DNA from 2 places in the Micromonospora sp. Mcm103 genome. Region 2 is predicted to be linked to the other one. Evidence: predicted binding sites of a transcription regulator. Region 2 holds the regulator's gene; the other holds the start of a gene.
The links. The regulator HspR, encoded in region 2, represses chaperone genes until heat shock. The targets are predictions, from matches to a motif close to TTGAGTNNNNNNNACTCAA.
Positions count from the first base shown of each region.

Region 1: a site for HspR is predicted at 1,689-1,707, ahead of lon (endopeptidase La). Genes of this name have one in related genera too.

Region 1 covers NZ_JALJRJ010000001.1:169,421-174,301, reverse strand. Annotated here, with positions in the region: partial or broken gene OC439_RS00835 (hypothetical protein) at 1-945, shown strand, start outside; gene OC439_RS00830 (histone-like nucleoid-structuring protein Lsr2) at 1,149-1,496, opposite strand; gene lon (endopeptidase La) at 1,730-4,051, shown strand; gene OC439_RS00820 (MarR family winged helix-turn-helix transcriptional regulator) at 4,291-4,716, shown strand; gene OC439_RS00815 (SgcJ/EcaC family oxidoreductase) at 4,749-4,881, shown strand, end outside.
Region 2 covers NZ_JALJRJ010000004.1:56,423-61,303, forward strand. Annotated here, with positions in the region: gene OC439_RS07435 (hypothetical protein) at 50-478, shown strand; gene OC439_RS07440 (hypothetical protein) at 688-894, opposite strand; gene OC439_RS07445 (heat shock protein transcriptional repressor HspR) at 1,071-1,511, opposite strand; gene dnaJ (molecular chaperone DnaJ) at 1,536-2,720, opposite strand; gene grpE (nucleotide exchange factor GrpE) at 2,800-3,537, opposite strand; gene dnaK (molecular chaperone DnaK) at 3,586-4,881, opposite strand, start outside.

The sequences.
Region 1 (4,881 bases), on a different contig from region 2:
CAGGTGCCCGGCCAGGCCCGTGCCGAGGTGGACCGCACCCTGGCGCTGCTGGAGAGCCAGATCGGCGAGGCGAACCGGCGGCTCGCGGCGGAGGGCCGCAACGGCGGTGAGTTCATAAACAACGCGATCCTCGGTCCGCTCGCGGACAAGCGGACGGCGGCGCTCAACCGGATCGCCACCGCCATCGGCCGGTTCGCGCAGCGCCCGCAGGGTCTGGACCAGTTCGCCCGGTGCGCGGTGAGCGACACGCCGCAAAGCGGCGGCCAGAACGGCGGCGGCCAGAACGGCGGTCAGAACGGCGGCAACAACGGAGGCCAGAACGGCGGGAACAACGGCGGCGGGAACAACAACGGCGGCGGGAACAACAACGGCGGCGGCCAGAACAACGGCGGCAACAACGGCCTGAACGTGCTCGCCAAGGACTGCTCCGGCAGCCGGCTTCAGGGCCACGACGGCTTCCAGAACGGCAATCGGTGCGTGAGCACCGCGTTCGGTGAGGTGGGCGCCGCGGCGAACAACCCGTCGCTGCTGATCACGCAGTTCCCGAACCAGGTGCGGCGCAACCAGCCGTTCACGCTCCGGGTCACCACCAAGAACCTGGTGCGGGACCGCTTCCTCGCCGCCGGTCAGGGCGGCTACTACCTGGAGAGCTCGCTGCTCAACGGCCAGGGCCTGGTACGCGGTCACTTCCACACCGCCTGCCGGATGCTCGGCAGCACCCGGCAGCCCCCGAACCCGCAGGACGTGCCGGCGTTCTTCGTCGCCACCGAGGACGGCCGGGGCGGCAACCAGCCGGACGACGTGCTGATCCAGATCCCGGGCCTGGCGCAGTCGGGCGTGGCGCAGTGCGCGGTCTGGGCCGGTGACGGCTCGCACCGCATCCCGATGATGGAGCGGGCGAACCAGACCCCCGCCATCGACGTGGTGCGCATCCGGGTCAACTGAGCGACGCGACGGCCGCGGCCGTCCGGGGGACTCCTCCGGGCGGCCGCGGCCTTTCCGCGTACGGGAACGGTGGGAGACGATCCCGGAGGAAATCTCGTGCCGTGGGTATCCGCCGGACGAAAAGCGCCGTGCGGAGAATGCCGATCGGGCCACGCCGATTTCTCAGCGTGACCCCGGGATGCCCGACGGTGAACCGGTGACGGTCAGCGGTTCTTGTACGCCTCGACCACCGACACCGGGATGCGCCCGCGCTCGGAAATCTCGAACCCGTTCTTGGCGGCCCATTCCCGGATGGCGCGGTTCTGCTCGCGGTCCATTCCCGAGGTGCTCGGCCGGGTCGTGCGACGGGCGCCGCGGGTGACTTCGGCGGCTCCGCGGCCGATTCGCCTGCCAGCGCTGATGTACGGATCCAGGGCCTTGCGCAGGACGCCCGCGTTCTCGTCGGAGACGTCGATCGTGTACGCCACGCCGTCCAGGCTGAACTCGACGGTCCGATCGGCCTTTCCACCGTCGAGGTCGTCGGTCAGAACGGTGATTACTTTCCTTGCCATCGCCATTACTCCCTGTGTCGGGCGGGGTGTGGCTAAGAGTTTGACCTACCGCGCGGTAATCCCGCAACAATAGCCGACTGTTTCCATTCGGCGGGTCGCGGTAAACGGTGCCGCCATTGGGTGCGGAGCGCCGGAACGGGGCGCTCGGCGTGGCGTGGGTCACAACCCGGAACAAGGGGCACGTTTTGTTACTTGAGCCAGACACGCTCAACCAACGTGATGGCAGGTGTTCGATGGCAACTCTTCCGGTACTCCCACTGACCGACGCCGTCCTGCTGCCCGGGATGGTCATCCCGGTGACCCTCGACCCGACCACCCAGGCCGCCGTCGACGCGGCCCGCGCCACCGGCGACAAGGAACTCCTTGCCGTACCCCGTATCGACGGCGAGTACGGCTCCGTCGGCGTGGTCGCCACGATCGAGAAGGTGGGCCGGCTGCCCAGCGGCGAACCGGCGGCGGTCGTCCGCGGTCTCACCCGCGCCCGCATCGGCTCCGGCGTGCCCGGTCCCGGCGCCGCGCTCTGGGTCGAGGCGACCACACTCGACGAACCCGCACCGGCGGGCCGCGCCCGGGAACTCGCCCGCGAGTACCGCGCGCTCATGAGCTCGGTGCTGCAACAGCGCGGCGCCTGGCAGGTGATCGACGCGATGGAGCGGATGACCGACCTGTCCGAGCTGGCCGACTCGGCCGGCTACGCGCCCTGGCTCAGCCTGACCCAGAAGACCGAACTGCTCGCCGCGCCGGACGTCACCGCCCGGCTGGAACTGCTCGTCGGCTGGGTGAAGGAACACCTGGCCGAGCAGGAGGTCACCGAGCAGATCAACAGCGACGTCCGCGAGGGGCTGGAGAAGTCCCAGCGGGAGTTCCTGCTCCGCCAGCAGCTCGCCGCGATCCGCAAGGAACTCGGCGAGGACGAGCCGGACGGCTCCGCCGACTACCGCTCCCGGGTGGAGTCCGCCGACCTGCCGGACAAGGTCCGCGAGGCGGCGCTTCGTGAGGTCGGCAAGCTGGAGCGGGCCAGTGACGCCTCGCCCGAGGCGGGCTGGATCCGTACCTGGCTGGACACCGTGCTGGAGATGCCGTGGAGCACGCGTACCCAGGACAACACCGACCTGGCCGCGGCCCGGAACGTGCTCGACGCCGACCACGCCGGCCTGGCCGACGTGAAGGACCGCATCCTGGAGTACCTCGCGGTGCGCAACCGGCGCGCGGAGCGCAACCTCGGCGTCGTCGGCGGACGCGGCTCCGGCGCGGTGCTGGCCCTGGCCGGCCCGCCCGGTGTCGGCAAGACCAGCCTCGGCGAGTCGGTCGCCCGGGCGCTGGGCCGCAACTTCGTCCGCGTCTCCCTCGGCGGTGTCCGGGACGAGGCGGAGATCCGCGGCCACCGGCGCACCTACGTCGGCGCGCTGCCCGGCCGGATCGTGCGGGCGCTGCGCGAGGCCGGCTCGATGAACCCGGTCGTGCTGCTCGACGAGGTCGACAAGCTGGCCGCCGGCTACTCCGGCGACCCGGCGGCGGCCCTGCTCGAGGTGCTCGACCCGGCGCAGAACCACACGTTCCGCGACCACTACCTGGAGGTCGACCTCGACCTGTCCGACGTGCTGTTCCTCGCCACCGCCAACGTGGTCGAGGCGATCCCGGGCCCGCTGCTGGACCGGATGGAGCTGGTCGCGCTGGACGGCTACACCGAGGACGAGAAGGTCGCCATCGCCCGGGACCACCTGCTGCCCCGGCAGCGGGAGCGGGCCGGGCTGACCGGCGAGGAGGTGAGCGTCGCCGACGAGGCGCTGGCGCTGATCGCGGGCGAGTACACCCGGGAGGCCGGCGTCCGGCAGCTCGAACGAGCCCTGGCGAAGATCCTGCGCAAGGTGGCCGTCGCGCTCGCCACGGACCCCGCGCCGGTGCACGTGGACGCCGGCAACCTGGCCCGATACCTGGGCCGGCCGAAGTTCACCCCGGAGTCGGCCGAACGCACCGCCGTGCCCGGCGTGGCGACCGGCCTGGCCGTCACCGGCGCCGGTGGCGACGTGCTGTTCATCGAGGCCACCACGATGGAGGGTGAGCCGGGACTGACGCTGACCGGCCAGCTCGGCGACGTGATGAAGGAGTCCGCGCACATCGCGTGGTCGTACCTGCGGTCGAACGGACGGCGCTACGGCCTGGACCCGAACGCGCTGGCCGGACGTCGGATCCACCTGCACGTCCCGGCGGGCGCGGTGCCGAAGGACGGCCCGAGCGCCGGCATCACCATGGTGACCGCGCTGGCCTCACTGGTGACCGGGCGGCCGGTGCGGCCCGAGTTCGGGATGACCGGCGAGGTGACGCTCTCCGGCCGGGTGCTGCCGATCGGCGGGGTGAAGCAGAAGCTGCTCGCCGCCCACCGGGCCGGTCTCACCGAGGTGATCATCCCGAAGCGCAACGAGCCGGACCTGGACGACCTGCCGGCCGAGGTGCGGGAGGCGCTGACCGTGCACACCCTGTCCGACGTGGCGGACGTGCTCGCGCTGGCGCTGCGCCCGGCCGAGATCGAGGCGGGGACGCTCGCCGCGGCCTGAGCGGGGGCGGGGGTCCGGTGACAGCCGGACCCCCGCCCCACGGCGCGACCGGATGGTCCGTCCGGCACCCCGGCCGGTCGGAGCGTCGACAGCCGTTCCCGGCCCGGCATACTGGCCGGCGTGCGGCCAGGACCGACGGACGCCGCACGGAGAGGGCTGGTCAGGTGGCGCGCAGAGCAACTGACGGGGATGCACCGGGAAGCGAAACTCCGGACCTCGGCGATCTTCTGGGCCGGGAGTTGAGCACCGCCGTGGTGATGTTCCACGAGGCGGTGGCCGCCCGGCGTGGCCTGACGGCCACGGAGAACAAGGCGCTCGACCTGCTGGCCCGGCGTGGTCCGCTCACCTCCGGTGATCTCGCCCGTCAGCTCGGGCTCACGCCGGGTGCGGTCACCGGGCTGGTGGACCGGCTTTCCCGCGCCGGGTACGCACGGCGCAGCCCGGACGCGACGGACCGGCGCAAGACGTTCGTCGTCGCCGACGTGGAGCGGCTCGACGCCGAGATGGGCCCGGTCTTCGCGCCACTCGGTGCGGCGATCAGGGAGCTGACCCGCGGGTACACCGAGGCGCAGCTCGCCACCGTCGAGCACTTCGTCCGCAACGTGGTGGTCATCCTCCAGGAGCAGACCTCCCGAGTCTCCGCCCCCTCCGGCGACGGGGCCTGACAAAAACATTTCAGTCCGCTAAAATGTTTAGCATGCTGAATCAATCTACGGAAGCCGGCGTCCGCCGCGCCCTGGCCCGGGTCGCCGACGCCTGGGGTGAGGGCGACCCGGACCGGTACGCGGCCCTCTTCAGCGAGGACGCGGACTACACGGCCTACGACGGCA
Region 2 (4,881 bases):
GGTCCGCGGGTGGCCTGTGCCCCCGCCAGCGCAAGCGGAAGGTCGGCCGGTGAGCGTGCAGGAAGAGACGTTCCACGGCTTCGCCAACCCGGTCGATCCCTCGCCCGCCGAGCTTCGGTCGTGGGCGTATCAGCCGGATTCGGTGCCGCTGACCTCGATGCCGCCGGACTGGGATCTGCTGGTCGCCGGTGACCACCTGGTGCAGACGCTGTTCGATCTGGCGATGGACCAGGGCTGCCCGGCGCGGCGGTTCGCGCTGCACTGCCTCTACATCTACGCCGCCGACGGCATCCGGACGAACTTCCGCGCCCACCCCAAGCGCCGGTTCCGCAAGCTGGTCGAGCAGGCCGAGAAGTCCGGCGACGACCTGATGCGCAACTGGGCGCACAACAGCCGGGTGCTGCTCGCCCGGCCGGATCTCTTCGTCTACCGGGACTGGTGCGAGGGCGGCCTGGTCCGCGAGAACCGCCGACTCTGACGCCATCCGTCCCCCCGGGGTCAGCGTCGCCCAGCCACCTCGACCCGTCCGGCCTGGTCGATCATGAACTTGGCGGTGTTTGGTGTCCGGTTTGTCGCCGCCAACTTCATGATCGACCGCGAGGGCGGGTGCGTGGTGCCCGCTCGGCCCTCGGGACACGAACGGGCCGGGATCCCCCGTGGATCCCGGCCCGCACGTCGGCGGATCGTCTAGGTCGACCCGCCCTGCTTCTTGCGCCGCTCGTCGTCCCGCGCCCGGTCCACACCGTGGTCCGTCTGGTCGGCGAAGCGCCCTTCCTTGACCTTGTCGCTGAAGCGTCCCTCGGTGACCCGGTCGAACCGCTCGCGGACGTTCTCGGCCACTTTCTCCAGCCGTTCCTCCGCGCGCTCGGCCACCTTCTTCGCCGGTTCCGTCATGGCTCCCCCCGCCAGCCCGGATTCCGATTTGAGGCTTTTTGCCCCTGCGGAAAATCGTAGTCGACCCCGCTCTGCCGTACCCCGGCTTTCCCCGACCCGGGCGGCGGACCGCCCGGGGAACGACGAAGGCCGGCGCGGCCCCGGGGGAGCGGGCGCGCCGGCCTTCAGGTACGAGGTCAGCGGTCGGGAGCGCGGCGCGGACGCCAGACGACGAGCGCGGTGGACGTGCGGTTGGTGGGCACGAGGTCGCCGCGGGGGAAGCCGCCGAGTGACTCCAGCTCGGCGATCCGCCGGTACGCGGCGTCCAGTTCCGCCTCCAGCCGGGCCACCCGCTGCTGCGCCTCTTCGAGCAGCCGCTCCAACCCGATGATCCGCTTGACCCCGGCCAGGTTGATCCCGTCGTCCTGGCTGAGCCGCTGCACCTCGCGGAGCAGCACCACGTCCCGGACGCTGTACCGGCGACCGCCGCCGGACGCCCGGCCGGCCTGCACCAGGCCCAGCCGGTCGTACTGGCGCAGCGTCTGGGGGTGCATCCCCGCCATCCGCGCGGCCACCGAGATCATCAAGACCTTGGCCTCGTAGGCCGGGTCACCCGAGCCGACGTACTCCTCCGACATGCCCGCTCACCTCCGGTGCCGCCGTCAACTGAATCGACGTACCCGCGCTTCGAGATGTTCCCGCGCGGCGGGCGGAGTCTGCGCCGCGAAGGTCTCCAGCGCCGCCCGCGCCTCGTCCGAGACCTTCGCCGGGACCACCACGTCAAGCGTGACCAGCAGGTCACCGGCGCGGCCGTCCTTGCGTACGACGCCCTTGCCGCGGGCGCGCAGCACCCGCCCACTGGGCGTACCCGGTGGCACCCGCAGGGTCACCGTCCCGTCCAGGGTCGGCACGCGCAGGTCCGTGCCGAGAACCGCCTCGGCGTACGTGATCGGGACGGTCAGGGTCAGGTCGTCCCCGGTGCGCCCGAACAGCTCGTCCGGGCGGACCTTCACCTGCACGAACAGGTCACCCGCCGGACCGCCCCGCTCGCCGGGCTCGCCCCGGCCGGCCAGGCGGATCCGCTGCCCGTCGGCCACCCCGGCGGGGAAGCGCACGTTCAGCGTGCGGGTCTTGGTGACGCCGCCGGTGCCGTGGCACTCCGGGCACTTCTCCTCGACGATCGTGCCGACGCCCTGGCAGTTGCGGCACGGCTCGGAGAAGCTGAACGACCCCTGGTTGCGGGTGGTCACGCCGGCGCCGTGGCAGACCGGGCAGGCCACCGGCTGGGTGCCGGGCTTCGCGCCGTTGCCGTGGCAGGTGTCGCAGACGCCTGGTGCGCGCAGCGTCAGCGGCAGCGTGACGCCGCGTACCGCGTCGTCGAAGTCGAGCGCCACCTCGGTCTCGACGTCCCGGCCGCGGGCCGGGCCGCGCGGACGTGCCGGGCCACCGCCGGCGCCGCCGGAGAAGATCGAGCTGAACAGGTCGGTGAAGCCGCCACCGCTGAACCGGTTGTCACCGCCGCCGGCGCCGCCGCCGAACAGGTCGGAGACGTCGAACGGCATGCCGCCCGGCTGGCCCGCGCCGCGGGCGCTGCGCCGGAAGGCGCCGGAGCCGAACAGCGAGCGCATCTCGTCGTACTCGCGGCGCTTCTTCTCGTCACCGAGCACCGCGTACGCCTCGGAGACGGTCTTGAACCGCTCCTCGGCACCGGTGTCGCCGGGGTTGTGGTCCGGGTGCGACTCCCGGGCCAACTTGCGGTACGCCTTCTTGATCTCGTCCGAGGAGGCGGACTTGTCCACGCCCAACGCGGCGTAGTAGTCCTTCTCGATCCAGTCCTTGGAACTCACCGGTCCACCCCCTTCCACGGGTCGAACCCCGGTCGTCCCGCCCGCCCGGTGCGGGCGGGCGGGACGTCACGGGTCGGCACTACTCCGGGTCCGCGACCGCGACCATGGCGGGCCGCAGCAGCCGCTCGCCGAGCTGGTAACCACGGCGCATGACCTGTACGCAGGTCGGCTCCGTCACGTCGGCGGAGGTCTGGTGCGCCACCGCCTCGTGCCGGGTCGGGTCGAACGGGTCACCCTTCTCGCCGAACGCGGTCAGGCCGAACTTCGCCAGCGCGCCGGTGAGCTGCTCGGCCACGCTGCCGAACGGGCCCACCAGGTCGCCGTGCTCGCGGGCCCGGTCCAGGTCGTCGAGGATCGGCAGCAGCGCGGTGAGCACCGCCCCGGTGGCCTGCTCCTGGACCAGGTTGCGGTCCCGGTCGACCCGCTTGCGGTAGTTGGCGTACTCCGCAGTCACCCGCTGGAGGTCGCGGGTGAGCTCCTCCAGGTCGGTGCGGAGCGACTCCAGCTCGGCGCCGAGCGGCGTGTCCGTGCCGGGCCCGCCGTTCGGCTCGGCGGGCGAGTCGACCACGGTCGGACCGCTGACCTCGGCCTCGCCGCCGATCTCGTCGACCACGACCTCGGCCTCCTCGACCAGCCCTTCGGCGGGCGCGTCGGCGGCCGCGTCGGCCGCCGAGGCGTCGTTCGCCGGCTGCTCGGTCACCTTGCCGAGCTTGCGCTTGTCGCGGATGACGACCCGGGGTTCGTCGCCGGTGTCCTTGCCGGCGCCCGGCGCCGACCCGGTGGCACCCGGGTCGGCCGCTCGTGGCTTGTCCGTCATGCGGTTACCTCATCCCTCTGCGGTGCGAATCGTGTCCGGGACCGGATGTCACTTCTTGTCCTCGTCCACGATCTCCGCGTCGACCACGTCGTCGTCGCCACCGGCCTTCGGGCCACCGGCCGCGCCCGCGCCGGCACCCGGCCCGGCCGCACCCGGTGCGGTCTGCTCGCCCTCCTGCTGCTGGGCGTAGAGCAGCGAGCCCGCCTGCTGGGAGACCTGCGCCAGCTTCTCGTGCGCGGACTTGATCTTCTCGATGTCCTGCCCGCCGAGGGCGCTGCGCAGCTCGCCGAGCGCCTCGTTGAGCTGGTCACGGTTCTCGCCGGGCAGCTTGTCGCCGCTCTCGGCGAGGAACTTCTCGGTCTGCCACTGGAGCGCCTCGGCCACGTTGCGGGTCTCGGCCTCCTCACGGCGGCGCTTGTCCTCGTCGGCGTGCTCCTCGGCGTCCCGGCGCATCCGCTCGATGTCGTCCTTCGGCAGCGAGGAGCCGCCGGTGATCGTCATCTTCTGCTCCTTGCCGGTGCCCAGGTCCTTGGCGTGCACGTTCACGATGCCGTTGGCGTCGATGTCGAACGTGACCTCGATCTGGGGCACGCCGCGCGGGGCCGGCGGGAGACCGGTCAGCTCGAAGGTGCCGAGCTTCTTGTTGTAGGCGGCGATGTCCCGCTCGCCCTGGAACACCTGGATCAGCACCGACGGCTGGTTGTCGTCGGCGGTGGTGAAGACCTCGGAGCGCTTGGTCGGGATGGTGGTGTTGCGCTCGATGAGCTTGGTGAAGATGCCGCCCTTGGTCTCGATGCCCAGGCTCAGCGGGGTCACGTCGAGCAGCAGGACGTCCTTGACCTCACCCTTGAGCACGCCGGCCTGGAGGGCGGCGCCGACGGCGACGACCTCGTCCGGGTTGACGCCCTTGTTCGGGTCACGGCCGGTGAGCTGCTTGACCAGGTCGGTCACGGCCGGCATGCGGGTCGAGCCGCCGACCAGGATGACATGGTCGACGTCGGAGATCTTGATGCCGGCGTCCTTCACGGCCTGCTCGAACGGGCCCTTGCAGCGGTCCAGCAGGTCCTGCGTCATGCGCTGGAACTCGGCGCGGCTGAGCGTCACGTCCAGGTGCAGCGGGCCGGCCGAACCGGCGGTGATGTACGGCAGGTTGATGTTGCTGGTGGTGGCGGCGGACAGCTCGATCTTGGCCTTCTCGGCGGCCTCCTTGAGCCGCTGCATGGCCATCTTGTCCTGCGAGAGGTCGATGCCGTGCTCGCCGCGGAACGTCTTCACCAGGTGGTCGATGATGCGCTGGTCCCAGTCGTCACCACCGAGCTGGTTGTCACCGCTGGTGGACTTGAC